4 regions of the Bradyrhizobium sp. USDA 10063 genome follow, and region 1 is predicted to be linked to each of the others. Evidence: predicted binding sites of a transcription regulator. Region 1 holds the regulator's gene; each other region holds the start of a gene.
The links. The regulator PhoB, encoded in region 1, activates phosphate uptake and scavenging genes when phosphate is short. The targets are predictions, from matches to a motif close to TGTCATNNANCTGTCAT.
Positions count from the first base shown of each region.

Region 2: the regulator PhoB is predicted to act here: its motif matches at 2,353-2,369, upstream of ACVJGD_RS18420 (alkaline phosphatase D family protein).
Region 3: the regulator PhoB is predicted to act here: its motif matches at 3,371-3,387, upstream of ACVJGD_RS04690 (DUF47 domain-containing protein).
Region 4: the regulator PhoB is predicted to act here: its motif matches at 1,836-1,852, upstream of ACVJGD_RS42905 (STN domain-containing protein).

Region 1 covers NZ_JBSSGP010000002.1:4,982,398-4,989,680, reverse strand. The annotation lists gene pstS (phosphate ABC transporter substrate-binding protein PstS) at 1-107, shown strand, start outside; gene pstC (phosphate ABC transporter permease subunit PstC) at 302-1,291, shown strand; gene pstA (phosphate ABC transporter permease PstA) at 1,295-2,140, shown strand; gene pstB (phosphate ABC transporter ATP-binding protein PstB) at 2,137-2,958, shown strand; gene phoU (phosphate signaling complex protein PhoU) at 2,970-3,686, shown strand; gene phoB (phosphate regulon transcriptional regulator PhoB) at 3,797-4,504, shown strand; gene ACVJGD_RS25600 (GcrA family cell cycle regulator) at 4,658-5,173, opposite strand; partial or broken gene ACVJGD_RS25595 (acetylornithine transaminase) at 5,665-6,877, shown strand; gene argF (ornithine carbamoyltransferase) at 6,874-7,283, shown strand, end outside.
Region 2 covers NZ_JBSSGP010000002.1:3,396,568-3,403,850, forward strand. The annotation lists gene ACVJGD_RS18420 (alkaline phosphatase D family protein) at 708-2,285, opposite strand; gene ACVJGD_RS18425 (hypothetical protein) at 2,580-2,939, opposite strand; gene ACVJGD_RS18430 (indolepyruvate ferredoxin oxidoreductase family protein) at 3,184-6,654, opposite strand; gene ACVJGD_RS18435 (SDR family NAD(P)-dependent oxidoreductase) at 6,847-7,283, shown strand, end outside.
Region 3 covers NZ_JBSSGP010000002.1:595,303-602,585, reverse strand. The annotation lists gene ACVJGD_RS04705 (peptide chain release factor 3) at 1-1,108, opposite strand, end outside; gene sugE (quaternary ammonium compound efflux SMR transporter SugE) at 1,264-1,578, shown strand; gene ACVJGD_RS04695 (anion permease) at 1,585-2,589, opposite strand; gene ACVJGD_RS04690 (DUF47 domain-containing protein) at 2,685-3,329, opposite strand; gene ACVJGD_RS04685 (branched-chain amino acid ABC transporter permease) at 3,574-4,542, opposite strand; gene ACVJGD_RS04680 (branched-chain amino acid ABC transporter permease) at 4,544-5,407, opposite strand; gene ACVJGD_RS04675 (ABC transporter substrate-binding protein) at 5,476-6,696, opposite strand; gene ACVJGD_RS04670 (ABC transporter ATP-binding protein) at 6,737-7,283, opposite strand, start outside.
Region 4 covers NZ_JBSSGP010000002.1:8,756,872-8,764,154, forward strand. The annotation lists gene ACVJGD_RS42900 (pyridoxal phosphate-dependent decarboxylase family protein) at 1-1,428, opposite strand, end outside; gene ACVJGD_RS42905 (STN domain-containing protein) at 1,942-2,670, shown strand; gene ACVJGD_RS42910 (RNA polymerase sigma factor) at 2,740-3,330, shown strand; gene ACVJGD_RS42915 (FecR family protein) at 3,344-4,288, shown strand; gene ACVJGD_RS42920 (filamentous haemagglutinin family protein) at 4,451-7,283, shown strand, end outside.

The DNA of each region.
Region 1 (7,283 bases):
CGTTCGAGAAGGGCGGCAAGATGGCCGAGGAGCTCGACTACATTCCGATGCCGGAATCGGTCGTCAAGCTGATCGAAAAGACCTGGTCGTCGGACATCAAGAGCTGAGCCTTGCGTCGCAAGCCTCGCGCCCCATCATCTTCCGGGGCGCGAGCACTGAAAGTGATCCCGGAATCCCTGGGGGGTTCCGGGTCTGGTCTTCGGACCCCGGAGTGACGCCGGACTGATCGTCAACAGGATCGCTCACGCGGAAGCGACCTTTTTATTGTATCAAGTCAACACAGGGGATTGGCGTGGCAGACATGGCCGTTCAAGGCGACGTAATGACGGCGGCTGGACCTTACGATCGTGCCAAGGCCCTCAGCGCTTTCAAACTCGGTGACATCACCTTCTACTGGATCACCCGGGCCTGCGCGATTTCGGTGCTCCTGATCCTCGGCGGCATCATCCTTTCGCTGATCGTCGGCGCCTGGCCGGCGATCAAGGAATACGGCCTCGCCTTCCTGTCGACGCAACGCTGGGCGCCATCGGCCGATCCGCCGGTGCTTGGTGCGCTCGGGCCGATCTATGGCACGCTGATCACCTCGGTGATCGCAATGATGATCGCCATCCCCGTCGGCATCGGCATCGCCGTGTTCCTCACCGAGCTCTGTCCGCAATGGCTGCGCCGCCCGATCGGCATCGCAGTGGAGCTGCTCGCCGGCATCCCCTCGATCATCTACGGCATGTGGGGCTTCTTCGTGCTGGGCCCGTTCCTCGCCAATACCTTCCAGCCGTTCATGATCCGCCTGTTCGACGGCGTGCCGGTGCTGGGCGCGGTGTTCGCAGGCCCGCCGTCCTATCTCAGCCTGTTCAACGCCGCGCTGATCCTGGCGATCATGGTGCTGCCCTTCATTACGGCAATCTCGGTCGACGTGTTCAAGACGGTGCCACCCGTCCTCAAGGAGGCGGCCTACGGGGTCGGCTGCACCACCTGGGAAGTCGTCCGCAACGTCGTGATCCCCTATACCCGCGTCGGCGTGATCGGCGGCATCATGCTGGCGCTCGGCCGCGCGCTCGGCGAGACCATGGCCGTGACCTTCATCATCGGCAACTCGTTCCGCATCTCCTCGTCGATCTTCGCCCCGGGCACTACGATCTCGGCGGCGATCGCGAGCGAATTCGCCGAGAGTGACGGATTGCACCAGTCGGGCCTGATCCTGCTCGGCCTCTTGCTGTTCGTGCTGACGTTCATTGTTCTCGCCTGCGCGCGACTGATGCTGATGCGTCTGGAAAAGAAGGCTGGGAACTGAGCCATGAATCCGATTTACAGGTCCCGCCGCCGCAACGACATCATCGTCCGCGGGCTTTGCATCGCCGCTGCCGCGTTCGGGGTGACCTGGCTGGCGCTGATCCTGTTCACGCTGTTCTACAACGGTCTCGCCGGCCTTAGCCTCGACGTGTTCACGAAGAACACGCCGCCGCCCGGCTCCACCGATGGCGGCCTCTTGAACGCGATCGTCGGTTCGTTGATCATGACCGTGATCGGCGTCGGCATCGGCGCGCCGCTCGGCCTGTTTGCCGGCACCTATCTCGCCGAATACGGCAAGCATGACCGGCTCACCTCGGTGATCCGCTTCATCAACGACATCCTCCTGAGCGCGCCGTCGATCATCATCGGCCTGTTCATCTATGGCGCCGTCGTCGTGCCGATGGGCGGCTTCTCTGCACTGGCCGGCTGCCTGGCGCTGGCGGTGATCGTCATCCCCGTCGTGCTGCGCACCACCGAGGACATGCTGCTGCTCGTCCCGAACCCGCTGCGCGAGGCGGCGTCGGCGCTTGGCCTTCCGCGCTCGCTGGTGATCAAGAGGATCGCCTATCGCGCGGCGCGCTCCGGCCTGATCACGGGCGTGCTGCTGGCGACCGCCCGCGTTGCCGGCGAGACCGCGCCGCTGTTGTTCACCGCGCTGTCCAACCAGTTCTTCAGCCTGAACCTGACCAAGACGATGGCGAACCTGCCGGTGACCATCAACAACTTCGTGCAAAGCCCCTACGCCTATTGGAAGGAACTTGCCTGGAGCGGCGCTTTGCTCATCACCTTGACCGTGCTCGCGCTCAACATCGGCGCGCGCATCCTCGGCGCCGAAAGGAGCGCAAAATGACCGATCTGTCCGTATCGACGACCAGCCCGAGCGCGGCCATTCCCCAGAAGTCGCTGCCGGAAGCGCCGCCGAAGGTGACCGCGCGCAGCCTCAACTTCTATTACGGCGAGCACCACGCGCTGAAGAACATCAACCTGACGCTCGGAACCAACCGCGTCACCGCCTTCATCGGTCCGTCCGGTTGCGGCAAGTCAACGCTGCTGCGGATCTTCAACCGGATGTACGATCTCTATCCGGGCCAGCGCGCCACCGGGCAGTTGATGCTGGACCAGACCAACATCCTTGACCCTAAGCTCGACCTCAACCTGCTGCGGGCGCGGATCGGGATGGTGTTCCAGAAGCCGACGCCGTTCCCGATGACGATCTATGAGAACATCGCCTTCGGCATCCGCCTCTACGAGAAGATCTCGAAGTCCGAAATGGACGGGCGCGTCGAGAAGGCCCTGCGCGGCGGCGCGCTGTGGAACGAGGTCAAGGACAAGCTCAACGCCTCCGGCCTGAGCCTCTCCGGCGGCCAGCAGCAGCGCCTCTGCATCGCCCGTACGGTTGCGGTGCGGCCCGAAGTGATCCTGTTCGACGAGCCCTGCTCGGCGCTCGATCCGATCTCGACCGCCAAGGTCGAGGAATTGATCCAGGAGCTGTCGGAGGACTACACGATCGCGATCGTCACGCATAACATGCAGCAGGCGGCGCGCGTCTCAGACAAGACCGCCTTCATGTATCTGGGCGAACTGATCGAGTTCGACGACACCAGCAAGATCTTCACCTCGCCGAGCGATCGACGCACCCAGGACTACATTACCGGCCGGTTCGGCTGAGGAGGGACATCATGGCTTCTGAACATACCGCCAAGGCGTTCGACAGCGATCTTCAGGAACTGACCCGCCTGGTCGCGGAGATGGGCGGGCTGGTCGAACGGATGATTACCGAATCCGTCGATGCGCTGATCCGCCGCGACATCGCGCTAGGCAAGCGTGTCGTCGCTTCCGACATCGAGATCGACAGCCTGCAGCGCGTGATCGAAGAGCGCGCCGTGCTGACGATCGCCCGCCGCCAGCCGATGGCCGTCGACCTGCGCGAGATCGTGGGCGCGATGCGGGTGGCGACCGACCTCGAGCGGATCGGCGACCTCGCCAAGAACATGGGCAAGCGCGTCGCCGCGCTGGAAAACGACTTCCAGCCGCTCAAGTTGATCCGCGGCCTGGAGCACATGACCGACCTCGTGCTGTCGCAGGTCAAATCCGTGCTCGACGCCTATGCCGCGCACGATCTGCCGGCGGCGATGAACGTCTGGAAGAGCGACGAGGAAGTGGACGCGATCTGCACCTCGCTGTTCCGCGAACTCCTCACCTACATGATGGAAGATCCGCGCAACATCTCGTTCTGCATCCACCTGATGTTCTGCGCCAAGAACATCGAGCGGATCGGCGACCACGCCACGAACATCGCTGAAACGGTCTTCTACATGATCGAGGGTCAGCAGATGACCGACAAGCGTCCGAAGGGGGATATGACGACGTTCGCTACCACTGTTCCAGGTAACTAGCGCACGATCCGGAAAACCGAACCCGGTTTCCGACAGGATCATGCTCAAACATTGACGAGCGGGATGACGATTGAGCAGAGAGTCGTCCCGCTATAGGAGAAGCCAAGCCGATGAGCGCTCGCATTCTGGTGGTCGAAGACGAAGAAGCGCTGACGACGCTGTTGCGCTACAATCTCGATGCAGAAGGCTATGATGTCGAAACGGTCGCCCGTGGAGACGATGCGGACACAAGGCTCAAGGAACGCATTCCCGACCTTGTCGTGCTCGACTGGATGCTGCCGGGGCTCTCCGGCATCGAGCTGTGCCGCCGCCTGCGGGCGCGGCCCGAGACCAAGCAGCTCCCGATCATCATGCTGACCGCGCGCGGCGAGGAAAGCGAGCGCGTGAGAGGGCTGGCTACCGGCGCCGACGACTACATCGTCAAGCCGTTCTCGGTGCCCGAGCTGCTTGCACGGGTGAAGGGCCTGTTGCGTCGGGCAAGCCCGGAGCGGCTCGCCACCGTGCTCACCTATGGCGACATCGAACTCGATCGCGAGAAGCGCCGCGTCGCGCGCTCGGGCCGGCCGATCGATCTCGGCCCGACCGAATATCGGCTGCTGGAGTTCTTCCTGGAGCATCCGGGCCGCGTGTTCAGCCGCGAGCAATTGCTCGACAGCGTCTGGGGCCGCGACATCTATATCGACGAGCGCACCGTCGACGTCCACATCGGCCGCCTGCGCAAATTGCTCAATCCCGGCCGCGAGCAGGACCCGATCCGCACCGTGCGCGGCGCCGGCTACGCGCTGGATGATCGCTTCGCGAAGGCCGAGCCATCGTAAGATCGCTGACTCGTCGTCCCGGGCTTGATCCGGGACCCATAACCACCGCAGCCATTTGTTTGAACACGCTGGGCCCCAGCGGGCAGTAACCACGAACACCTGTGGTTATGGGTCCCGGCGTTCGCGGGACGACATTCGTTGATGCAACCCGGCTTACTTGCCGTGTGACGGCTTGGCTGTCGGACGGCGGCGGTCGGCCGCCGGCTGGTAGGCGACCCGCGAGTGGTGCGCGCAATAGGGCAGGCCGGGAAGCGCCTTGCCGCCGCAGAAGAAGAATTCCGGGCTCGAGGGATCGCCGACCGGCCAGTGGCAGGTGGCCTCGTTCAATTCGAGCAGCGACAGGCGCTGGTTCATCGGCACCACATTGTCATAGGCGACCGGGTCGGCTTCCACCTCCACCTCGAAGACATGGGCGAGCGCGGTGTTGCCGCGGGAGACCGGTCGCGCCACCCGCATCATCGGCTGTGCGGGACGCGCCTTGCGCTGCCGCGGCGCTGCCGCAGCGGGACTCTTGGCGCGGCCAGACAGGCCCAACCGATGAACCTTGCCGATCACCGCATTGCGCGTCACGTTGCCGAGTTCCGCAGCGATCTGGCTCGCCGAAAGCCCGGCTTCCCAGAGCTTCTTCAACTGCTCGACGCGTTCGTCGGACCAGGTCAATACCGTCATCGCATGTTTCCCTTCGCGTTGCGCCGGCCGATCCTTGGACGGCGCTGCGATGCCAAATCTCAAAAATCCCTGCGGGCAGAATCCCTTAAGGCTCGCCGGGCGCGAAAAGCGCGCCCGAACGTGTACGCTGCACACAGAGAACTCTTGGGATCAAAACCGCCGCACGAGATGTCGTACCCGACAGCCCAGACGCTACAATATGGCGTGACTCTGGCGCAAGAGTCCGCGCCTGTGCGTCCACATGTTCCGACATTTAGGGATTGCAATCGGGCTTTTCCACCACACCGGAAAGCTACGGAATACCTGTACTTTGCAGCGCAGCTTGGCGGCTTCGTGGCGATTGACAGCACCCGCCGCGCGCATAGAATGCCTCTACGTGCCGCCCTGCAAAGGCGGCACGTTTTGTTTTCGCTGGATGAGCATCTAGCCGCGTGCCTCACGCCGCCAGGGCTTATCTGAAAAGGCTTGTCTGAAACTCTTCAGTGATCGCCATGACCGACAGCGCCACGTCGCATCTGCTTCCCGTTTTTGCCAGGGCCGATCTCGGCTTCGAGCGCGGCGAAGGCTGCTGGCTGATCTCGACCAAGGGCGAGCGCTATCTCGATTTCACCTCCGGCGTCGCGGTGAACGCGCTCGGCCACGCCCATCCGCATCTGGTGAAGGCGCTGCAGGAACAGGCGACAAAGCTCTGGCACATGTCGAACCTGTTCAAGAGCCCGGACGGCGAGAAGCTGGCCGCGCGGCTGTGCGAGCAGAGTTTTGCGGACCTCGTGTTCTTCTGCAATTCCGGCGCTGAAGCGATGGAGGGCGTGATCAAGCTCGTGCGCCACTATCACTTCTCGAAGGGGCGCCCGGAACGCTATCGCATCATCACCTTCGACGGCGCCTTCCACGGCCCGTACGCTCGCGACGCTCGCCGCGACCGGCGCCGCCAAATATCTCGAGGGCTTCGGTCCGCCGATGGACGGCTTCGACCAGGTGCCGCACGGCGACATCGAAGCGGTGAAACGCGCGATCGGTCCACAGACCGCGGGCATCCTGATCGAACCGGTGCAGGGCGAAGGCGGTGTGCGCAGTGCGCCGCCAGCCTTCTTCAAGGCGCTGCGCCAGCTCTGCGACGAGCACGGCCTGCTGCTCGCCTTCGACGAGGTGCAGACCGGCATGGGCCGCACCGGCGAGCTCTTCGCCTACAAGCGCGTCGGGGTCACGCCTGATGTGATGTCGCTCGCCAAGGCGCTCGGCGGCGGCTTTCCGATCGGCGCCTTCCTCGCGACCGCGGAAGCCGCGTCCGGCATGGCGCCGGGCTCGCACGGCTCGACCTTCGGCGGCAACCCGCTTGCGGTCGCGGCCGCCAGCGCCGTGCTCGACGTGATGCTGCAGCCCGGCTTCTTCGATCACGTGCAGAAGATGTCGCTCCTGCTCAAGCAGAAGCTCGCCTCCGTGGTCGATCGCTATCCGTCCATTCTATCCGAAGTGCGCGGCGAGGGGCTTCTGATCGGCGTCAAGGCCGTGGTGCCTTCGGGCGACCTCGTCAACGCCCTGCGCGAGCAGAAGCTGCTCACGGTCGGCGCCGGCGACAACGTGGTGCGTTTCCTCGCACCGCTGATCGTCGGCGAGGCCGAAATCGAGCAGTCCATCGCCTGCCTCGAGCGCGCCTGCGCTGCGCTCTCCAGCGACCCCTCAAAGAAGGCAGCGGGGCAATGAGCACGATGCCCCGTCATTTCCTCGATATCAGCGAGATGCCGCTGAACGAGCTGCGCGCCATGCTTGCCGCCGGCACCGCCATGAAGGCGAGACTGAAGGCGCATGAGAAAGCTACGAAGCCGCTCGAGGGCAAGACGCTGGCAATGATCTTCGAGCGCCCCTCGACCCGCACGCGGGTATCGTTCGATGTCGGCATGCGCCAGCTCGGCGGTGAATCGATCATGCTCACCGGTGCCGAGATGCAGCTCGGCCGCGGCGAGACCATCGCCGACACGGCGCGCGTGCTGTCGCGCTATGTCGATGCGATCATGATCCGCATCCTCAACCACGAGGCGCTGCTGGAGCTTGCCGCGCATGCCACCGTCCCCGTCATCAACGGGCTGACGCGCCGCTCGCATCCCTGCCA
Region 2 (7,283 bases), 1.6 Mb from region 1:
CAGCGGGAGGATGTGACTCTGCATTCTCGCGGCGCGTTGCGCCCGAGGTTTGCGTCTCGTTTCACCCTCATCGAACAGAGGGCGCAGGGAAAGCCGGGTGCCGGTTGCACCCGTGGGCCCCGTGCAACAAAAAGCACGGGGGTAGGACCACAGGTCAACCGAAGCAACTCCGGCTTTCCCTGCGCAGTGGTTTACGGCTTACTTCGTGCTCTTCCCGGTGACCGGGCTTTCTTGCCACCGTCATCTCTCGCGCAAATTTTGTTTGCGCAAAAAACTTAGCGCCAGCGTCGGGGCGCCAGAACCACACGACTTCGCCGTCCGCGGATGTTGCGTTCGTCTGTCGCAACAGCCGCGTCCACCGCATCTCACCGCAACGTTCGTGACGATCGCGATCCGCCCCTCATCTGGGTGAGACGCGCGGAGTTAAATCACTGATTTGCCCGACGGCGAAAGCGAAATGTTTTTTGCGCGAGGACTGGACGGGGCAAATCACTTTGGAATTGCTGGTGAATTTTCTCTCGTCATTCCGGGGCATCGCGAAGCGATGAGCCCGGAATCCATGTCCCCGCCTGTGCATGCGGCCCTATGGATTCCGGGCTCGCGACTTCGTCGCGCCCCGGAATGACGGAGAGTGAGACACCCGCGGCCCATCCCTCGAGACGCCGCTTCGCGGCTCCTCGGGATGAGGTCGGAAGGTGGCGGCAAAGTCAGATATGCTCGGCCATGATCTCGCCGGGCCGCGCATCCGGCCGCGGCTCAATGTCGACCGACCAGAGGTCGCGGTTGTCGACGTCCTTCAAGGTGACCGTCATGACCTCGCTGTCGCCGTCGATGTCGACGCGGCCGAAGAATTGCAGGCCGAAGCACGGGGCAAGGTTGTCGCCCTGCTCCGCGCTGCAGCCTTTCTGATACATCGCCTTCGGGCCGAACGTGTTGTCGAGCACGCCGGGCGACCAGGTGCCGGCGTGCAGCGGGCCGGAGACGAATTCCCAGAACGGCTCGAAATCCTGGAATACTCCGCGGTTCGGATCGTAATGATGGGCCGCGGTGTAATGCATATCGGCGGTGAGCCAGACCGTGTTGCGGACGCCGGCGCGCTTCATGAAGGACAACAGATCGGCGATCTCATGCTCGCGCCGCTCCGGCGCACCGTCGCCGAGCGCGACCGCATCCAGGCTGATGAGGCCGATCGGCAGGTCCGCGGCGATCACCTTCCAGGTGGCGTTGGAAGCGACCAGTTCGCGCTTCAGCCACGCGAGCTGCGCCTTGCCGAGGATGAAGCTGTCGCGGCCCTCGCCCTTGTTCCAGGTGGAGTCGCGATAAGAACGCATGTCGATCAGGAAGACGTCGAGCAGCGGGCCGTAGGCGATCCTGCGATAGACGCGGCCGTCCTGCGATAGGATAGCGCGCGTCGGCATGAATTCGTGAAACGCGCGCCGCGCCCGCGCCACCAGACGCGACGAGCCGTCCTCGGCATAGCCGGTCTCATCCGCGCTGCCGATCGGCGACCAGTCATCGCAAACCTCGTGGTCGTCCCACTGCGCGAACATCGGCACCTCCGCATGGAAGGCGCGGAAGTTCGCATCACACCAGTTGTATTTGTAGTTGCCACGGAACTGCTCGAGGCTGCGAGCAACGGTCGACTTCTCTTCCGTGACGATGTTGCGCCAGAGCGTGCCGTCCGGCAGCGGCAACTCTGACGGCACCGGGCAATCGGCATAGATGTGGTCCCCGGAATGGATGAAGAAATCGGGACGGTTCTCCAGCATGGTGCGGTAGCTGCGCAGGCCGCCGCGGGCGGGATCGATGCCCCAGCCCTGCCCCACAGTATCGCCGGACCAGACGAAGGAGATCGATTGGCGCGTCACCGGCGCCGTGCGGAAACGGCCGCCCCTCGCCTCGCCCGCGAGTCCATCGCTCGATTCAAAGCGCACGCGATAGAAGATGTCCTGTCCCGGCGGCAGGCTGTCGAGCAGGAGCTTTGCGGTGAAGTCGGACGACGGCAACGCGTCCGCGGAAGCCGTGCGCAAAATGGTTCTGAAATTTTCGTCGGCGGCGCATTCCACCCGCATCCGCGCGGCCCGGTCGGCACGCGACCAGATCACGGCGGCATCGCTGGAGACGTCGCCCGATTGAGTTCCGCACCGAAGCTGCGGGCGATCGGCGGCGCGGCTGAGATAGGGCTTTGCGAGGGTGCCGAGACTTGCGAGTGCGGCAGTCGAAGCTGAACGGATCAGAAGCTGGCGCCGGGTCAGGCCGCGCCTGGCACGTGTCGCGATCGCCATTGGGCAGGACCTCCGTCGAATCGCGACGGAGGTTGCCTGCGCTGCTTGACTCCCAGCCTACGGTTTTACGACAGGCGGATGACTCGTGGGCTTCGCGGATCGAAAGAACGTGGATGAGAAACGTTGAAGCAGCGGACTCAACTCTATCCCCTCATCCTGAGGAGGCGCGCCAGCGCCGTCTCGAAGGATGTGGCCCGGCTGCGAGATCGGGGCCTCATCCTTCGAGACGCGCGCGAGCGCGCTCCTCAGGATGAGGGTCTGCCGTCTGAGGGGCTTCCACAGAAGCGAACGCGATCAGCGCCAGTTGCAGATGCCGCCGGAGCGGCAGGGCCAGGTCTGGATGCGGGTGTCGCGGGCCTGGGCGTCGAGCGGATTGCTGTGGCGGCGGGCAAGCTTCGCGCGGGCGGGAGTCCGGCGCTCGGTGCGCACTGAGCGTTGCGGCGCCGGCGCAGCCGTCGCGGCGCGGGCCGCCCTCACTCTCGTCGTCTGCACCGGCTTCGGTTCCGCGACCACGTGTGCAGCATCACTGCGATCGCTCTTGGCTTCGACGGGAACCGGCGCGAACTCAGTGGACGGTCCGAGGCGCTTGGGCGACAGCACGGCCTTGGAGAGGTCGAGATTGAAATAGTCGCCGGGACGGTACTCGTCCGCCATCGCCGGGACGCTCAGGACCAGGGCGGCGGTGGCAACGGCGGCCAGAATTGCATTTCTGGAGCTCACCGAACGCCTCCGAAATGACTCCAAATGGAACACGCCCATCATGTAGGAAGCCGGCCGGGCAATTCCAGCCGATCCTGTGGGCACGGTTACCGATCAACGAAAGTAATGGCCGCAGGTTGCTTCATGCGGCCCAAGAATCGGCCCAAGAATCGTCCCAAGCACCGGACTGGATCGGAACCTATTCAGCCGCCTGCGCGACCGGCTGGCCAATCGCGGCTTCCAGCCGCTGGCATTCCTGGCGATAGCGCGCGACGTTGGCTTCCTTGACGTGGCCGTAGCCGCGCACCAGTTCGGCCGCCCTCGCCAGCGCCACCAGCCGCGGCAAATCGAGCGGCTTGCTGTCGAGATGGCCCAGGATCATCGCGGAATATTCCTGCGGCAGCGCCCGTTCCATCCGCCGCTCGGCGGTGTAGCCGAAGATGTCGAGCGCGGTGCCGCGCAAGCGCTTCAGCCGCGCCAGCAGCCTGAACGCGCCGAACACCCAGGGCCCGAACTCGCGCTTCTGCAGATGTCCGGTGACCTTGTCGCGGCGAGCGAACAGCGGCGGCGCCAGCAGCACCTTCAGGCCGGGCTCACCGTCGAACTGCTCCTTCAACGCCCTCGCGAACTCGCCATCGGTATAGAGACGGGCGACCTCGTACTCGTCCTTGTAGGCCATCAGCTTGAACAGGCCTTTTGCAAACGCTTCCGTCAGTTCATGCGAGCCGGGAGCGGCCGCTGACTCGACGGCACGCACCCGTGCGACGTCGGCAAGGTAGCGCTGCGAATAGGCCTCGTCCTGATAGTCGGTGAGGAATTTGGCGCGGAAGGCGATGGTCTCGTCGAGGGTGCGCCTCGCTGGCGCTGCGCTCGATGTCTTGAAGCGCGCGGCGCTGACGACGCGCGCCAGATCGTGCGCGGCGAGCCGGCCCCATGAGAAGGCCAGCTTGTTCATCTCGACCGCGGCACCGTTGAGCTCGATCGCCTTCATCAGCGCGTCAAGCGACAACGGCACCGCGCCGCGCTGGAAGGCGAAGCCGAGCAGGAAGGCGTTGGTGGCAATGCTGTCGCCCATCAGCGCCGTGGCTAGGCCGGTGGCATCGAGGATGTCGAGGTCGGACGAGGTGACGGCTTCGCTCAGCGCATCGCGCATCGCGCCCGCCTCGAAATCGATGTCCGGATTCATCACGAAGCTGGCGGTCGGCAGCAGATCGGCGTTGACGATCGCGCGCGTGACGCCGCGCTCGGCCCGGCTCAACGCCGCGACGCTGGTCGCAACCACGATGTCGCAGCCGAGGATCAGGTTGGCGCCGCCCGCGGCGATGCGGACGCTGGCGAGATCCTCCACATTGGAAGCAAGCCGGACATGGCTCATGACCGCGCCGTTCTTCTGCGACAGACCGGTGAAGTCGAGCGTCGAGCAGGCCAGCCCCTCGACATGGGCCGCCATGCCGAGCAGCGCGCCGATGGTGATGACGCCGGTGCCGCCGATGCCGGTGACGAGGATGTTGTAGGGGCCGGACAGCGCCTGCGGCTTCGGCGTCGGCAGGTCGGCAAACAGCGCCGACGGATCGGCGGCTGCGCGGTCGGCCTTGCGCAGCTTGGGATCATGGACGGTGACGAAGCTCGGGCAGAAGCCCTCGATGCAGGAGAAATCCTTGTTGCAGTTGGACTGGTCGATGCGGCGCTTGCGGCCGAACTCGGTATCGAGCGGCTGCACCGAGACGCAGTTCGACTGCACGGAGCAGTCGCCGCAGCCCTCGCAGACGCGCTCGTTGATGAAGACGCGCTTCGGCGGATCGGGATAGAGCCCGCGCTTGCGGCGACGGCGCTTCTCCGCCGCGCAGGTCTGGTCGTAGATCAGGACCGTGAGACCAGCGACGTCACGGAGCTCGCGCTGCACCGCGTCGAGCTCGCGGCGGTGATGGATGGTGGCGCCCGCGGGGAAATAGTTGTCCGGATATTTCGTGGGATCGTCGGAAACGATGGCGATGCGCTTGGTGCCCTCGGCGGCGACCTGATGCGCGATCTGCGACACCGTGAAGCTGCCCTCGGCGGGCTGACCGCCGGTCATCGCGACCGCGTCATTATAGAGGATCTTGTAGGTGATGTTGACGCCGGCGGCGGCCGCGGCGCGCAGCGCCAGCAGGCCGGAATGGGTGTAGGTGCCGTCGCCGAGATTCTGGAAGACGTGCTTCTCGTCGGTGAACGGCGCCTGCCCGATCCAGGCCACGCCCTCCGCGCCCATATGCGAGATGGTCGCGGTGCGGCGCGCCGGGATCGACAGCGCCATGCCGTGACAGCCGATGCCGGCCATGGCGCGGCTGCCTTCCGGGATCTTGGTCGAGGTGTTGTGCGGGCAGCCCGAGCAGAAATACGGCGTGCGCTGCAGTTTTGCGGCGCCAATACCTTCCGCCGGCCGGTCGAAAGCTTCGAGTTTTGCGAGCCGCTGCTCCAGCATCGGGCTGCGATGGCCGAGCTTGCGCAACCGTGCGACGACGGCGGCGGCGACCATGGTCGGCGTCAATTCGCCTTCGCTCGGCAGCAGCACCGCGCCGCTCTCGTCGCGCTTGCCGACCACCGACGGACGCTTGGAGGCATCGACATTGTAGAGGATGCGGATGAGCTGCTCCTCGATGAAGCCGCGCTTCTCCTCGACCACGAGAACATCCTGCAGACCTTCGGCGAAGGCGCGGGCTCCGGCTTCTTCCAGCGGCCAGGTCAGCGCGACCTTGTAGATGCGAAGGCCGAGCGCCTGCGCCTCGGCATCCGATATGCCGAGTTCGGCGAGCGCCTGGCGCAGATCGAGATAGGCCTTGCCGGTCGCCATGATGCCGAGCCGCGCCGGCCTGGAGTCGAGCACGATGCGGTCGAAGCGGTTGGCGCGGGCGAAGGCGGCAACGGCCTGCATCTTCGGGCCGTGCAGGCGCCGCTCCTGTTCGAGCGGCGCATCCGGCCAGCGGATGGAAAGGCCATCCGGTGGCATCTCGAAATCGTCAGGCGTGATGATCCGGATGCGGTCGGGATCGCTGATGATGGAGGCCGAGCTCTCCACCGTCTCCGAGATCGCCTTGAAGCCGACCCAGCAGCCGCTATAGCGCGAGAGGGCAAAACCGAGGATGCCGAGGTCCAGATAATCCTGCAGCGTCGCGGGATTGACCACCGGCATCAGCGCTGCCGCGAACACCTGCTCGCTCTGATGCGCCAGCGTCGACGACTGGCAGCCATGATCGTCGCCGGCGAGCGCGATCACGCCGCCGTTCCGCGAGGTGCCGGCCGAATTGGCATGCTTCAGCGCATCGAGCGAACGGTCGACGCCGGGGCCCTTGCCGTACCAGATGCCGAACACGCCATCGACCTTGGCGCCCGGAAACATCCCGACCTGCTGGCTGCCCCACACAGCGGTCGCCGCCAGATCCTCGTTGAGGCCGGGGACGAAGGCGATGTCATGCTGCTTGAGGAAGGATTTCGCCCGCCACAACGTGTGGTCGTACATGCCGAGCGGCGAGCCGCGGTAGCCGGAGATGAAACCCGCGGTAGTGAGACCCTGCGCGCGATCGCGTTCGCGCTGCAACATGGGAAGCCGGACCAGCGCCTGGGTACCGGAAAGGAAGATGCGTTTGACGTCCAACCGGTACTTGTCGTCCAGGCCAACTTCCATCAGCGACATGCTCGCTCCCCGTCCCTGCAGATTCTGTCGTTGCCGCATAGCATGCACTGATTTTGCTATGCATGGACAGGACCGCATTCATGGTCTGACGGCATATCTCACGGCAGCCGTCGCCTCTTGCCGCGATGGCGCCACTTTGAAACGGTGGCGGCAACGGGGAAGACCCCGATGGACCAGCGGGAGTGAAACGAGATGCGCCTTCAAGATCGTGTCGCCATTGTCGTCGGCGCCGGCCAGAGCCCCGGCGAGGGCATCGGCAACGGCCGCGCCACCGCGCTGACCTTCGCGCGCGAAGGCGCCAGGGTGCTGTGCGTCGACCATCACCTGGACTCGGCGCAGGAGACGGTCGACATGATCGCGGCGAAGGGCGGTACCGCTGCAGTCTTCAAGGCCGACGTGACGAAGCACGCCGAGATCAAGGCGATGGTGGCGGATGCGCATCAGCGCTGGGGCAAGGTCGACATCCTGCACAACAATGTCGGCGTCAGCCTCTCCGGCGGCGATGCCGAACTGCTCGAGATCAGCGAGGAGGCGTTCGACCGCTGCGTCGCGATCAACCTCAAGAGCTGCATCCTCGCCGCCAAGCATGTGATCCCGATCATGCGCGCGCAGCGAAGCGGCGCCATCAT
Region 3 (7,283 bases), 4.4 Mb from region 1:
CGTCGCCCGCGAAGGCTTCGTCCGCCACCGAACGGTCCTGCGCGAAGAAGAATTGCGGGCTCGACAGGCTCATGTTCTTGCCGGTGCGCACCAGCTTGGCCTTCATGCCGCGGCTGAGCTTGCCCGAGCACAGCCGCGCGAAGGCGATGCGGTCGCGGTGGTTCGGATCCATGTTGGCCTGGATCTTGAACACGAAGGCGCTCATGCGCGGCTCTGAAGCCTCGACCTTGCGCAGATCGGAATCCTGCGCGCGCGGCGCCGGCGCGAATTGCCCGAGCCCTTCCAGGAGATCTCCGACGCCGAAATTGCGCAGCGCGCTGCCGAAATAGACCGGCGTCAGGTGACCCTCGCGGAACGCATCGAGCTCGAACGGTTTGCAGGCCTCCGACACCAGCGCGAGTTCGTCCTTGATCTCGGCGACGTCGAGATTGGGATTGCGGCTTGCGAGATCGGCGATATCGATCTGCTCGGCCTGCCCGGTCTTGGCGCCGCCGCCTTCGAGCAGGCGCACGCCGCCGTTCCTGACATCATAGGTGCCCATGAAATCGCGGCCGCGACCGACCGGCCAGGTCATCGGCGTGGTGTCGAGCGCCAGCGTTTTTTCGATCTCGTCCAGCAGATCGAAAGTGTCGCGGCTCTCGCGGTCCATCTTGTTGATGAAGGTGATGATCGGGATGTCGCGCAGGCGGCATACCTCGAACAGTTTTCGCGTGCGCGCTTCGATGCCCTTGGCGGCGTCAATCACCATGACCGCGGAGTCGACCGCGGTCAGCGTACGATAGGTGTCTTCCGAAAAGTCCTCGTGGCCCGGCGTGTCCAGAAGGTTGAACACGTGATCCTGGAACTCGAAGGTCATCACCGAGGTGACCACCGAGATGCCGCGCTCGCGCTCGATCTTCATCCAGTCGGAACGCGTGTTCCGCCGTTCGCCCTTGGCCTTGACCTGGCCGGCGAGATTGATGGCGCCGCCGAACAGCAGCAGCTTTTCCGTCAGCGTGGTCTTGCCGGCGTCCGGGTGGGAGATGATCGCAAAGGTGCGCCGCCGCGCCACTTCATCGGCAAGCGGGGAACGGGACGGCGATTCGGCTGTCAGGGCAACGTCGGACATGGCGGGGAGCGTTTGGCAGGGAAACCAGTGTCAATCAAGCCTATATGGTGATTGCGGAACGCGAAGGCCAGCCCCATATCGACGGCCGGGAAGGACGACCTTCCTGTTCACGACATCAGCCGCGGGGACGACCCTGCCTTATCAGGAGGGTCGTCATGGCCTGGACTATCCTGCTCATCGCCGGTCTGATGGAGGTCGGTTGGGCGATCGGGCTCAAATATACCGAAGGTTTCACGAGGCTCGTTCCATCGGTGCTGACGCTTCTGAGCATGCTCGGCAGCATCGTCCTGCTCGGGCTCGCGCTGAAGACGCTGCCGATCGGAACCGCCTATGCGGTGTGGACCGGCATCGGGGCGGTGGGAACGGCAATGCTCGGCATCGCCCTGTTCGGCGAGCCGGCCACCGCGCTCCGGCTCTCGAGCATCGGGCTGATCGTCGCGGGCATTATCGGGCTCAAGCTGGTGACCTAAGGTCTCTCAGCGCAGCACCAGCACCGCCCAATAGGTTGCTGCCGCAACGGCGGCGGCGGCCGGGATGGTGATGATCCAGGCATAGACGATCGAGCTTGCGACGTTCCAGCGCACCGCCGAGACCCGGCGCGCCGCACCGACGCCGACGATGGCGCCGGTGATGGTGTGGGTGGTGGAAACGGGAACACCGAGGAAGGTCGCCATGAACAGGGTCGCCGCTCCGCCGGTCTCCGCGCAAAAGCCCTGCATCGGCGTCAGCTTGGTGATGCGCAGGCCCATGGTGCGCACGATGCGCCAGCCACCCATCAGGGTGCCCAGCGCCATCGCCGCCTGGCAGGCCAGCACAACCCAGAACGGAATGTGAAACTCCTCGCCGAGATGGCCTTGCGAATAGAGCAGCACGCCGATGATGCCCATGGTCTTCTGCGCGTCATTGCCGCCATGGCCGAGCGAATAGAGCGAGGCGGAGGCGAATTGCAGGATGCGGAAGGCGCGGTCGACCGCGAACGGCGTCGAGCGCACCGACAGCCAGGACACGATCGCGACCAGCACCAGCGCCAGCAGGAAGCCGACCAGGGGCGACAGCACGATCGCCAGCAGCGTCTTGGAAAGGCCGCTCCACACCGCCGCTGAAATTCCCGCCTTCGCCATGCCGCCGCCGACCAGGCCGCCGATCAGCGCATGCGAGCTCGACGACGGGATGCCGAGCGCCCAGGTGATCACGTTCCAGACGATGGCACCGACCAGCGCAGCGAAGATCACGGTGGCATCGACGACCTCGGGCTCGATGATCCCGGTGCCGATGGTGTTGGCGACGTGCAGGCCGAACACCATGAAAGCGATGAAGTTGAAGAACGCCGCCCAGAACACCGCGTAATGCGGCCGCAGCACGCGGGTCGAGACGATGGTCGCGATCGAATTCGCGGCGTCGTGCAGGCCGTTCAGGAAATCGAACAGCAGGGCGACCGCGATCAGGATCACCAGGACCGGAAGACCAAGCGTGGCGTCCACTTAACCGCCCTGCTTCATTTGCTCGAGCATGATCTGCGCGCAAACGCTGCGCGTTTGTCGCGGGGAAAACCGGTTTCCACTTTTCCGGATCATGCTCAGACTTGCTCGATCACGATCGAGTTGATCTCGTTGGCGACGTCGTCGAAGCGGTCGGCGACCTTTTCGAGGTGATCGTAGATCTCGGCGCCGACGATGAAATCCATCGTGTTGGCGTCGCGGTGCTTGAGGTAAAGCTCCTTCAGCCCGATATCGTGGAGATCGTCGACCCGGCCCTCGAGCTTGGTCAGTTCCTCCGTGATCTGCGTCAGCATCGAAACGTTGTTGCCGATCGACTGCAAGAGCGGCAGCGCGCGCCCGACCAGATTGGCGCATTCCACGATCAGGGTGCCCATCTCGCGCATCGGCGGCTCGAACGCGCGTACCTCGAACAGCACCACAGCCTTGGCGGTCTGCTGCATCTGGTCGACGGCGTCGTCCATGGAAGTGATGAGGTTCGTGATGTCGCCGCGGTCGAACGGGGTGATGAAGGTGCGGCGGACCGCAGTCAGGACCTCGCGGGTGATATTGTCGGCGTCGTTCTCGAACTGGTTGACGCGCTGGCAGTGCACCGGCGTCTCGTCCCCACCCTTCAGCACATCCTGCAACGCCATCGCGCACTGGACGGCGGTCTTGGCATGCCGGCCGAACAGGTCGAAAAACCGCTCCTCCTTGGGCAAAAAGGCTCGAAACCAGCGCAGCATAGGGGCAAAATCCATCGTTCCGGAGCAACCGCCCCGCGACCTGTCACAAAACTGTCATAGAACATTCTGTGCAGGAGTGGCCAGCGCTCCGCCAGCGGAACCAGGTCATCCACCGCTTTGTCGGTAACAATGCCGTAGCGCGGGTGGAGCGCCCGCGTAACCCGGGGCCACCGGCAAACGCGGATGCAGACCTCCCGGGTTACGCGGTCCGCTCCACCCGGGCCCGGGCTACGAGGACCTGCCCCTACAGCGACCGCCTGAGCAAACGCGCGATCTCGCCGATGATGCCACGGCGGAAGGTCAGCACGCAGGCGACGAAGATGACGCCCTGGATCACGGTCACCCACTGGCCGTAACCGGCCAGATACTGCTGCATGGCAATGATGATGAAGGCGCCGACCACGGGACCGAAAATGGTGCCGAGGCCGCCGACCAGCGTCATCAGCACGATCTCGCCCGACATCGACCAGTGCACGTCGGTCAGCGAGGCGTTCTGGGCCACGAACACCTTGAGCGAGCCGGCGAAGCCCGCGAGCGTGCCTGACAGGATGAAGGCCAGCAGCTTGTAGTGATCGGTCTTGTAGCCGAGCGAGATCGCGCGCGGCTCGTTCTCGCGGATCGATTTCAGCACCTCGCCGAACGGCGAGTTGATGGTGCGGTAGATCAGCAGGAAGCCGCCAAGGAAGCCGGCGAGCACGACATAGTAGAGCACCGTCGGCTTGGACAGGTCGAAGATGCCGAACAGGTGGCCCTGCGGAATGCCCTGGATGCCGTCCTCGCCGTGGGTGAACGGCGCCTGCAGGTAGATGAAGTAGAGGAGCTGGGACAGCGCCAGCGTGATCATCGAGAAGTAGATGCCCTGCCGGCGGATCGAGACGTAACCGGTGATGACGGCAAGCCCGCAGGCCGCGGCCGTGCCGATGATGATGCCGAGCTCCGGCGGCAGCGCCCACACCTTCAGCGCATGCGCCGAGACGTAGCCGGCTGTCCCTAAGAACATCGCGTGGCCGAACGACAGCAGGCCGCCATAGCCAACCAGCAGGTTGAAAGCGCAGGCGAGCAGCGCAAAGCACAGCGCCTGCATCACGAAGAACGGATAGATGCCGGTGAGCGGCACGATGGCCAGCAGCACCGCCATCAGGCCAAAGGCGACCATCTCGTCGCGCATCGCGCGCGGCGTGATCGGCAGGGTGTCGTCGGTGAGTGCTGACATATCAGGCCGCCCGTCCGGTCAGTCCCGTCGGCTTCACAAGCAGGACCAGCACCATCAGGACGAACACGACGGTGTTGGAAGCCTCGGGGTAGAAATACTTGGTCAGACCCTCGATCACGCCGAGCGCAAAACCGGTGATGATCGATCCCATGATCGATCCCATGCCGCCGATCACCACCACCGCGAACACGACGATGATGAGGTCGGCGCCCATCAGCGGCCGCACCTGGTTGATCGGTGCCGACAGCACACCCGCGAGCGCCGCAAGCCCGACGCCGAGGCCGTAGGTCAGCGTGATCATCCTGGGCACGTTGATGCCGAAGGCGCGCACCAGCGTCGGATTTTCCGTCGCGGCGCGCAGGTAGGCGCCAAGCTGCGTCTTCTCGATCAGGAACCAGGTGGCTATGCATATCACCAGCGAGAACACGACCACCCAGCCGCGATAGATGGGCAAGAACATGAAGCCGAGATTCATGCCGCCGCGGAGCGCGTCAGGTATCTGGTATGGCAGGCCGGAGGAGCCGAAATAGTTCTGGAAGACGCCCTGGATGATCAGCGCGATGCCGAAGGTCAAAAGCAGGCCGTAGACGTGGTCGAGCCCGGACAACCATTGCAGCATGGTCCGTTCCAGGAACATGCCGAAAATGCCGACCACAATGGGCGCGATGATCAGTGCCCACCAATAGCCGATGCCGGCGATGTTGAGCAGGAAATAGGCGCAGAAGGCGCCCATCATGTAGAGCGCGCCATGGGCGAAATTGATGATGTTGAGCATGCCGAAGATCACGGCAAGCCCCAGGCTGAGCAGCGCGTAAAACGAGCCGTTGATCAGTCCCACCAGTAGCTGTGCGTAGAGAGCCTGCATCGCTTTGGCCTTCGCCCCCTTCCCCCCGAATGGAGCCCGCCGGCTTCACCGCCGGCGGGCGATGATAGTTACTTCTTGAGCAGCGCGCACTTGCTTTCGGAAAGCGGCGTGAACGCCTGGTCGGCCGGAACGGTGGCGACCAGCTTGTAGAAATCCCACGGCCCCTTGGATTCCGAGGGCTTCTTCACCTCGAACAGGTACGCCGGATGGATGGCGCGACCGTTCGGCTGGATCTCGCCCTTGCCGAACAGATCATCCTCGGTCGGGATCGACTTCATCTTCTCCACGATCTTGGCGCCGTCATGCGGATTGCCGCCGAGCGCTTCGAGCGCCTTGAAATAGTGACGGAGACCCGCATAGACGCCGGCCTGCACCATGGACGGCATGGCGTGGCCCTTCGACCGCTCCGAGAACCGCTTGGAGAACGCCCGCGTCTGGTCGTTCATGTCCCAGTAGAAGGTCTCGGTGAAGTTCAGGCCCTGCGCGACATCGAGCCCCATCGCCTTGACGTCGGTGAGGAACAACAGCAGCGCCGCGAGCTTCTGGCCGCCGGAGACGATGCCGAATTCAGCGGCCTGCTTGATCGAATTGGTGGTGTCGCCGCCCGCATTCGCAAGGCCGATGATCTTCGCCTTGGACGATTGCGCCTGCAGCAGGAAGGACGAGAAATCCGAGGTATTGAGCGGATGCTTGACGCTGCCGAGCACCTTGCCGCCATTGGCGGTGATGACGGCCGTGGTGTCGCGCTCCAGCGCGGCGCCGAAGGCGTAGTCGGCGGTGAGGAAGAACCAGGTATCGCCGCCGGACTTCACCAGCGCCTGCCCGGTGGAATGCGCCAGCATGTAGGTGTCGTAGGTCCAATGCACCGTGTTCGGCGTGCACTGGGCGTTGGTCAGATCCGAGGTCGCCGCGCCCGAGTTGATGTAGACGCCGTTCTTCTCCTTGACGATGTTGTTGACGGCGAGCGCCACGCCGGAATTCGGCACGTCGACGATGACGTCGACCTTGTCGACGTCGAACCACTGCCGCGCGATGGTCGAGCCGATGTCGGGCTTGTTCTGGTGGTCGCCGGAGATGACGTCGATCTTCCAGCCCTTGGCGAGCAGTCCGGAATCCTCGACCGCCATCTGCGCCGCGAGCGTCGAGCCGGGCCCGCCGAGATCGGAATAAAGCCCGGACTGGTCGGAGAGCGCGCCGATCTTGGCGGTCTTGTCCTGGGCAAGCGCAAGGCCGGCCGTGGCAAACGTCAGGGCGGTGCCGAGCAGCAGCGCCGAAATCCTGTTCTTCATATGCTTGTCGTCCTTTTTGCTTTTCTTGATGTCGGCAATGTCAGACGCCGAGATAAGTATGGAGCTTGTCCATATTGGCGGAGAGCTCCGAATTGGCAAAACCGTCGATCACCTTGCCGTGCTCGACAATGTAGTAGCGGTCAGCGACCGTCGAAGCGAAACGGAAATTCTGCTCGACCAGCAGAATGGTAAAGCCCTCCGATTTGAGCCGCGCGATGGTGTGGCCGATCTGCTGGATGATGACCGGCGCGAGCCCCTCGGTCGGTTCATCCAGCATCAGGAAACGCGCGCCGGTGCGCAGGATGCGCGCGATCGCGAGCATCTGCTGCTCGCCGCCCGACAGCTTGGTGCCCTGGCTGGTGAGGCGCTCCTTCAGGTTCGGAAACAGATCGAAGATCTGGTCGAGCGACAGGCCTCCCGGCCGTACCGTCGGCGGCAGCAGCAGGTTTTCGCGCACGTCCAGGCTTGCGAAAATGCCGCGCTCCTCCGGGCAGAAAGCGATGCCCATCCGCGCGATCCTGTCCGAGGACGCGCGGATGATCTCCTGATTCTCGAAACGGATCGAACCGGAGCGCTTGCCGATGATT
Region 4 (7,283 bases), 3.8 Mb from region 1:
AGCTGATGCTGCTCGCGCACTCAGTTGCCGGGCGATCTCGACGATCACGTCGAACGCGGCATCAGCATCGGCTTCTGTCATATCGAATGAACCTGCCTGAAATCGGATGACGAACTGCCCATCGACGTTGGTCTGCGTGAGATAGATACGTCCGTCGTTGTTGATGGCATTGATCAGCCGAAGGTTATGTTCATCGAGATCGGCAACATTGTCCGGTTCATGCCGAAACGAGAACAATGAAAGCACGGGTCTGGTTGTCACGCGAAAGTCGGCTGTCCTTGTCAGCCGCGCGGCCAGCTTCTCCGACCAGCGCACATGGTTGCGGATCATGTTGCGCAATGCCTCCAGCCCATAGGCGCGCAGCAGGAACCAGATCTTCAAGGCGCGGAAGCGGCGGCCAAGAGGTACGCTCCATTCCGAATAATTGATAATGCCGTCATGGCCATGCGTCTTGAGAAACTCCGGGTGAATGGCGAGAGTTCGCACCAGGCTTTCGGGATCGCGCAGAAAATGCGCAGAACAATCGAACTGCGCGCCGAGCCATTTATGCGGGTTGAGGACCAGAGAGTCGGCGAGCTCGATCCCTTCCCACAGATGGCGAAATTCCGGGCAGATCATCGCCGACCCAGCCCACGCCGCATCGACGTGAACGTAGAGACCATGGCGGCTCGCGACTTCGCAGACGCCTGCGATATTGTCAGTTCCGCCGACGCTGGTTCCTCCGACACTGGCGATGATGCCGGCGGGCAGAAAGCCAGCCTGCTTGTCAGCGACGATAGCAGCATCCAATGCTGCGACGTCGAGGCTGCGCATTTCGCCGAGGACCGGAATGCGTACAAGATTATCCTCGCCAATCCCCGAAATCCAGATGGCGCGATCGATCGAGGTGTGCACCTGATCCGAACTGTAGATCCGCACTCGCGGCTGACCGGACAGACCCTGCTTGTTGCCCGACCATTTCAGCGCACGCTCGCGCATGACGAGGACTGCCGCCAGCGTTGCCGATGATGCGGAGTCCTGGATAACGCCTTTGAATCCGTCGGGCAGGCCGAGCGCCCGGCGCAGCCAGTCCAGCACACGGGTCTCCAATTCGGTTGCAGATGGCGAGGTTTGCCAGAGCATGCATTGGGCGGCGATTGCCGACACGAATTGCTCGGCGACCACCGAAGCGGGGGCTGCATTGGCCGGGAAGTAAGCAAAGAACCGCGGATGCTGCCAATGGGTGATGCCGGGCATCACGATCCTTTCGAAATCCGCAAAAATGGCTTCCATCGATTCCGGCGCTTCGGGCGCGTCGGAAGGAACGGCATTGAAAGTTGCTCCAGGTATTGTCAGGGCCCGAACGGGGCGCTGGCGCAAACCCCGGCGGTAATCCACGCCCCAATCAGCGGCCCTATGGCTCCAAATCCGGAACTCATTGTCATCCATCGGCGTGTCCTCATCATTCCATTAACTCTATCGAACGGCCGTATGCTGGCCAAAGAACGACTGTCCGACCTCGAATGTCTTCAAGGGGCGGCATCTGCGCGACGAGCCGGACGAGGCAGCGTCAACGCATGGCGGCGCCCGAAAACAGATCAGCTTGGAGGCTGTGTCGTTATCTGCGCTACCAGTCCAGGATTTCCGCACCGGTCCACATCACCACGCCTGGGTGTCCCAGATCAATGTATGATGAGCTGACATGGCCATCTGCGGCAGATCGGCGAACGAGGCCATATTGGGCGACGAAGCATGACTCCCAAGCACCCGACGGGCGCGCTAGCCGATCCGACGATTCTGCTGAAGCGCGAGCGCGAACACCCGACCAACCGCTGGCTGGGTCCGTAGTCTAGGCATGTCACAATACCGTCTTGCGCAGCGTCGTAAGTTGGGGGGAGTTTCTGATTGACCGGCGTCTGGTTCAATTCGTAACGGACCGATCTGCAGCCATCCGTGAGTCTCGTGTTTGCCAAGGTGAACCAGCATTTCATGAACATTGTGAGCTGGTGGAAGTGTGTGATCACACGCGATCTTGCCGTTGTTGTCGCGCATTTGATGATAATTTTGGCTCTGTCGCATGCATCGCCGGCGGGAGCGACTTCCTTCGACATCCCCGCGCAACCGCTGGCGTCTGCCATAGACGCGTTCTGCGCAGCCACCGGGACCGAGGTGTATTACGACGGCGCAGCGGCGATCGGACAGCGATCCTCTGCGGTCACCGGCGCCCTTGCGCGTGACGATGCTCTCAGAGACCTGCTCGCAGGGACAGAACTCGTCCCACTGCGTGCGCACGAAAACAGCTACTTGCTGATTCATCCCGGCGACGAGACGGCGCATGCGTTCGCTACGGCACGGATCGCCCAGGATGGCCAATATCAGCGCTATTTCGCCGTGGTGCAAGACGACATCCTGCGCATTCTGTGCCGGTATCCTGACACGCGTCCCGTGAGTTATCGGCTGGTGATCAAGTTGTGGATCAGTTCTTCGGGATTGGTGCAGCGCGCAGAACTCGACGGATCGGCCGGCGAACAGGCAAGTCACCGGATGCTGTTGGCGACGCTTGGCAAGTCACGCATGACCGAACCACCACCGGCGCAGATGCCGCAGCCGATCACCGTGGTTGCGCTGCCGGGAGCAGCGGCCGATGCGAGGCTTTGCGCATCACCCGTCGACCAGAGGGCCGGGCGCTAGCATGTCGGTGTGCGAGACAGCGGGCGTGCGCAATGCGCGCGGGACAAGGGTCCAGGGCCGCGATCCCGCATGACCCACAGCAGCCGCGCCGAATTGCGCCGTTTTTTGACACTCTGCTATGATGATTTGCGAGCCAGGTTGGCCCGTCGATTGAATTCGGTGGAGCTTGCCGGCGACGCCTTGCAGGAAACGTATATGGAGCTTTGCCGGGGCGCGGATCTGCCGCCGGTGCAGCGGCCGCGCTCTTACTTGCTGCGCATGGCCATCAATATCGCCCTGAGGAAACTGCGCTCGGAAAAATACACGGTTTCGCTCGATGACGCGAAGATCGCCTTCGACATTGCCGATGAAACCCCCGGTCCCCAACGAAGTCTGGAAGCGAAGATCGAGCTCGAAGCCTTTCAACATGCGATCAGGGAATTAACCCCGCGACGGCGCGTTATCCTGCATGCAGCGCGCGTTGAAGGAAAAACCCTGCACGCGATTGCAGTGCAGTTGGAGATATCACAAAGACTGGTTGAGATCGAGTTGAAGCATGCGTTAGCCCATTGCGCACTTCGTCTGGACCGGCAACTCGTGCAAAGATTCGGCCCACAGCCCGTTCAGCAACCGCATGGACAGGGGACCGACAAGCGTGTTGATGACAGGGATGACCGATAGCCCGCGCGAAAAGTTGGACCGGATCGAGCGCGAAGCGCACGATTGGCTGGTCCGTTTCACCTCGGGGGAAGCAGGACCTGCGGACGTGCGGGAAGGCAAGGTGTGGATCGAGCGCGATCCGGCGCATCGGACCGCTTTTATGAAGGCCACCCGGATGTGGGAGGCCTTGGGGCCGAAGGCATTTGAGGGGCATCGCCCGGCCGCGCGGCCGTTCGCCTCCATCTCGATGTCACGTCGTGCCGTGCTCGGCGGCGGGGCCGCCGCCATCGCCGCGAGCGCGGCATATCTCGTCGTGCAGCCGCCGCTCGGCCTCTGGCCATCCTGGTCGGAAATGGCGGCCGACTATCGGACGCACACCGGCGAGCGGCGGCGTATTGTGGTGGCCGACACGACTTTCGTCGAGATGAATACCCAGACCAGCATTGCGCTGCGCCAGGTCGCGAAGGAGGCCGCAGGGATCGAGCTGATCTCGGGCGAGGCGGTGGTCGCGACGCCATCCGGCGCGGGGCCGGCGTTTGTCGTGACATCCAGTCAAGGCCAGGCCAGCGGAACTGGAGCGAAATTCAACATACGGAATGATGGGCACGCGGTTTGCGTGACCTGCCTCGAGGGGAATGTTTACGTCTCGTACGGCGCGGCGACAGCGTCGTTGCGCGCCAGCGAGCAGGTCACCTATGATCGATCAGGCTTGGGCAAGCCCGCGTTCGTCGATGCTGCGATCGTAACCTCCTGGCAGGACGATCTGTTGATCTTTCACTCCAAGCCGCTACGTGAAGTCATCACAGAAATCAATCGTTATCGTTCCGGAAAAATCATCGTCGTGAATTCTGCGCTCGGCGCGCGGCTGTTCAGCGCCAATTTCCGGGTTCGCAACGTCGATGCGGTCGTCGAGCAAGTCAAGAAACTGTTTGGCGCGACCGTCACATCCTTGCCGGGCGGCATCGTCCTGCTGAGCTGAACGCCGTCGATCGCCTGGGAATTCCTGACCTCGAATTATTTGTTCTTTTTTTTTCGGTGCCGCGCTTCGGCATGTCTCTACGCAGAGGGAAAGCGTCGCTTTGAGCGACGTCATCCACGTGAAATCAGCTTCACGTCAAAGTCTTTGCCGAGAGATCAAGCCATGTCCGTCCAGTCTGCCGCCTACCGATCCCGCCGCGCTACCCTCAAGAGCAACTTGCTCGTCGGGGTCAGTGCCGCTGCGCTGCTGCTGGGCAGCATTGCGGGAGCGGAGGCGCGCAGCCTGGGGGGCGCAAGCACGGGTTCGGCTACGGCAGCTGCTGCCGCGGCCGCGCAGTCGGCCACCCAGCAGTCGTCGCTCGCGGCCAAGCAGGCGCTGGAGTCGATGGCGCGGGCGGCGGCTTCATTGCAGGCACTGCGCGACGGTCAGGCCGCCGCGCGTGCGGCGGCCTTAGCGGCACAAAGCACGGTCCCGAACGGACTGACGCCCGGAGGACTGGTGACGGCGCCGGGGGCCGGAGCCGTCCCGGGCGTCTGGACCGGCGCCGATCTGCCGACGCAGGCGCAGGGCGGAGGCCGTACGACGGTGACCGTCAGGCAGACAGAGCAAAAAGCGATCCTGAACTGGTCCAGCTTCAATGTCGGGCGCGAGACCGATCTCTACTTCAATCAGACCGCCGGCGGCGCGAACGCGTCGAACTGGATCGCGCTCAATCGCGTCACCGATCCGGGCCTCGCCCCGAGCCGCATCCTTGGCACCATCAAGGCCGAGGGCCAAGTCTATGTCATCAACAAGAATGGCATCATCTTCGGTGGATCGAGCCAGATCAACGTCAACACTTTCGTCGCCTCGTCGCTGAGTCTGTCGGATGAACAGTTCCGCGCCGGCATCAACAAACAGCTCATGGTCTTCGACGATCCATCGGGCAGCAGCATTGCCAAGCCGCAATTCGGCTATCTCGGACAACAAAACCCGAACCAATTTGTCGGGCTCAACGATCCCAGCCAGGTCGCAGGCGCGATCATCGGCGACGCTCCGGGCGATGTGCGGATCGATGCCGGTGCGCAGCTGACAATGGCAAGCGGCGGCAAGGCCCTGATCTTTGCACCGCATGTCCTCAACTCCGGCCGTATCTCGGCGCCCGACGGCCAGGTCATCATGGCGGCTGGCGAACAGATCTACCTCACGACCGATCTGTCTGGCGTTCGCGGTCTCGACGTCGCCGTCTCGGCTCCGATGCGCTGGATGTTCGACTACTACCATATGGCGACAGTGACCGGTCAGGGAAACTGGGTCGGCGACAACGACTACACGCTGGGCTTGAAGAACGTCGTGTTCCCGGAGATGGCAGCGCGTGGCGCTTCGGTCGGTTACAACGTCATCAATAATGGCATGGTGCGGGTCGACCACGGCAACATCACCCTGATCTCCCGCGAGATCGCGCAGAACGGCGCGCTCGAGGCCTCGACCGCGTTGAACAACCGCGAAGGCTCCATCCGGCTGCGCGCCTGGGGCGAGGGCATGATGTCCTACGGCAGCTCGATGCCGGATGGATCGCCGCTGCAATACTGGTCGACCGGCAGGCTGGTGCTCGGCGCCGGCAGCGTGACTACGGCAATGCCTGATCTCAGCGACACCAGCGATATCGAGCTGTCGTCACTGGCGACCCGCTACCGCGCCGGCCGTGTCGAGCTGCGCGGCAACTTGATCGACATCGAAGGGCAAGCCAACGTCATTGTGCCGGCCGGCACCATCAGTATCGTCGCCAGCACCTTGGCCTCGGCCGGTGAGACCCCGGTCACCGGCGAGAAGAATATCCGCGACGGCAGTCGGGTCTATATCGGCGAGGACGCCTATCTCAGCGTCGCCGGCCTGCAGGACGTCGTGTTGACGATGGAGAGCAACGTCGTCACCGGCGAGTTGCGGATCAATGAGCTGCGCGATTCGCCACTGTATCGCGATTCGTGGTTGCGGGGCCTGACGGTCAGCGTCGACAAGCGCGTCAGCGGTCTGTTCAGCGACGGTCCGATGGCGGGTGTCACCTGGATCGAAGGCTCGCCGGGCAAGTGGGTCGGCACGCCGCTCGCCGACTTCTCCGGCTGGATCGGCACCGGCAAGACCAATCTCGGCGAACTCTCCACCAAGGCCGGTACGATCACGATCAAATCGAGTGGCTCGATCATCACGCGGACCGGTTCGTTGCTGGATGTCTCCGGCGGCTCGGTGCGCTACCTCGACGGCTACATCACCACCACCAGATTGCTGGGCGCCGATGGCCGCATCTATGACATCGGCGCGGCGATGCCGGACCAGGTCTATGTAGGCCTCGCCGGCGGCTTCTCGCGGAAGCATGAGCGCGCCGGAATCACCGAGACCTGGACTAACCCATTGAGCGGCGGTGGCACGCGATTCGAGCGGGGCTACACAGAAGGCCGCGACGCCGGCGCGATCCGGCTTTATGCGGCCGAGGCGATCGTACTCGAGGGCGGCTATTGGGGCGGCGTGATCACCGGTGAGCGTCAGTCGGCATCGGGGATGTTCGCCAAGGCCGGCAGCTTGACCATCGGCGGCATCGGCGACGAATACCGAAACTGGTTGGTCGGCAATCTCGTCATCGCCAGCAATCCCGTGCTGCTGGCCGACGGCTTCACCGCAACCTCGACGCTCGATCCGCTGTGGTATTCCGGCAGCACGGGCGACGAGGCGTCGTTCCGCAAGAAGACCACATATCTCGACTCCGACGTCCTGGCGATGGCGGGCTTTGCCAAGCTGGACCTCTATGTCTCGGCCGGATTGACGTTGGGCAAGGGCGAGACGTTGGAGCTGGCGCCCGGCACCGCTCTATCCATCGTCGCCAATGTCGGCAGCCGCTATCCCGCAAGCTTCGCCGTCGACGGCGGCATTCGGATCGCCGGTGGCAGTGTCGTCCTGGCCGGAGCTGCGGCGACCTACGGCGCCGGCACTGTAGTCGACGTCAGCGGCCGGTGGATCAACG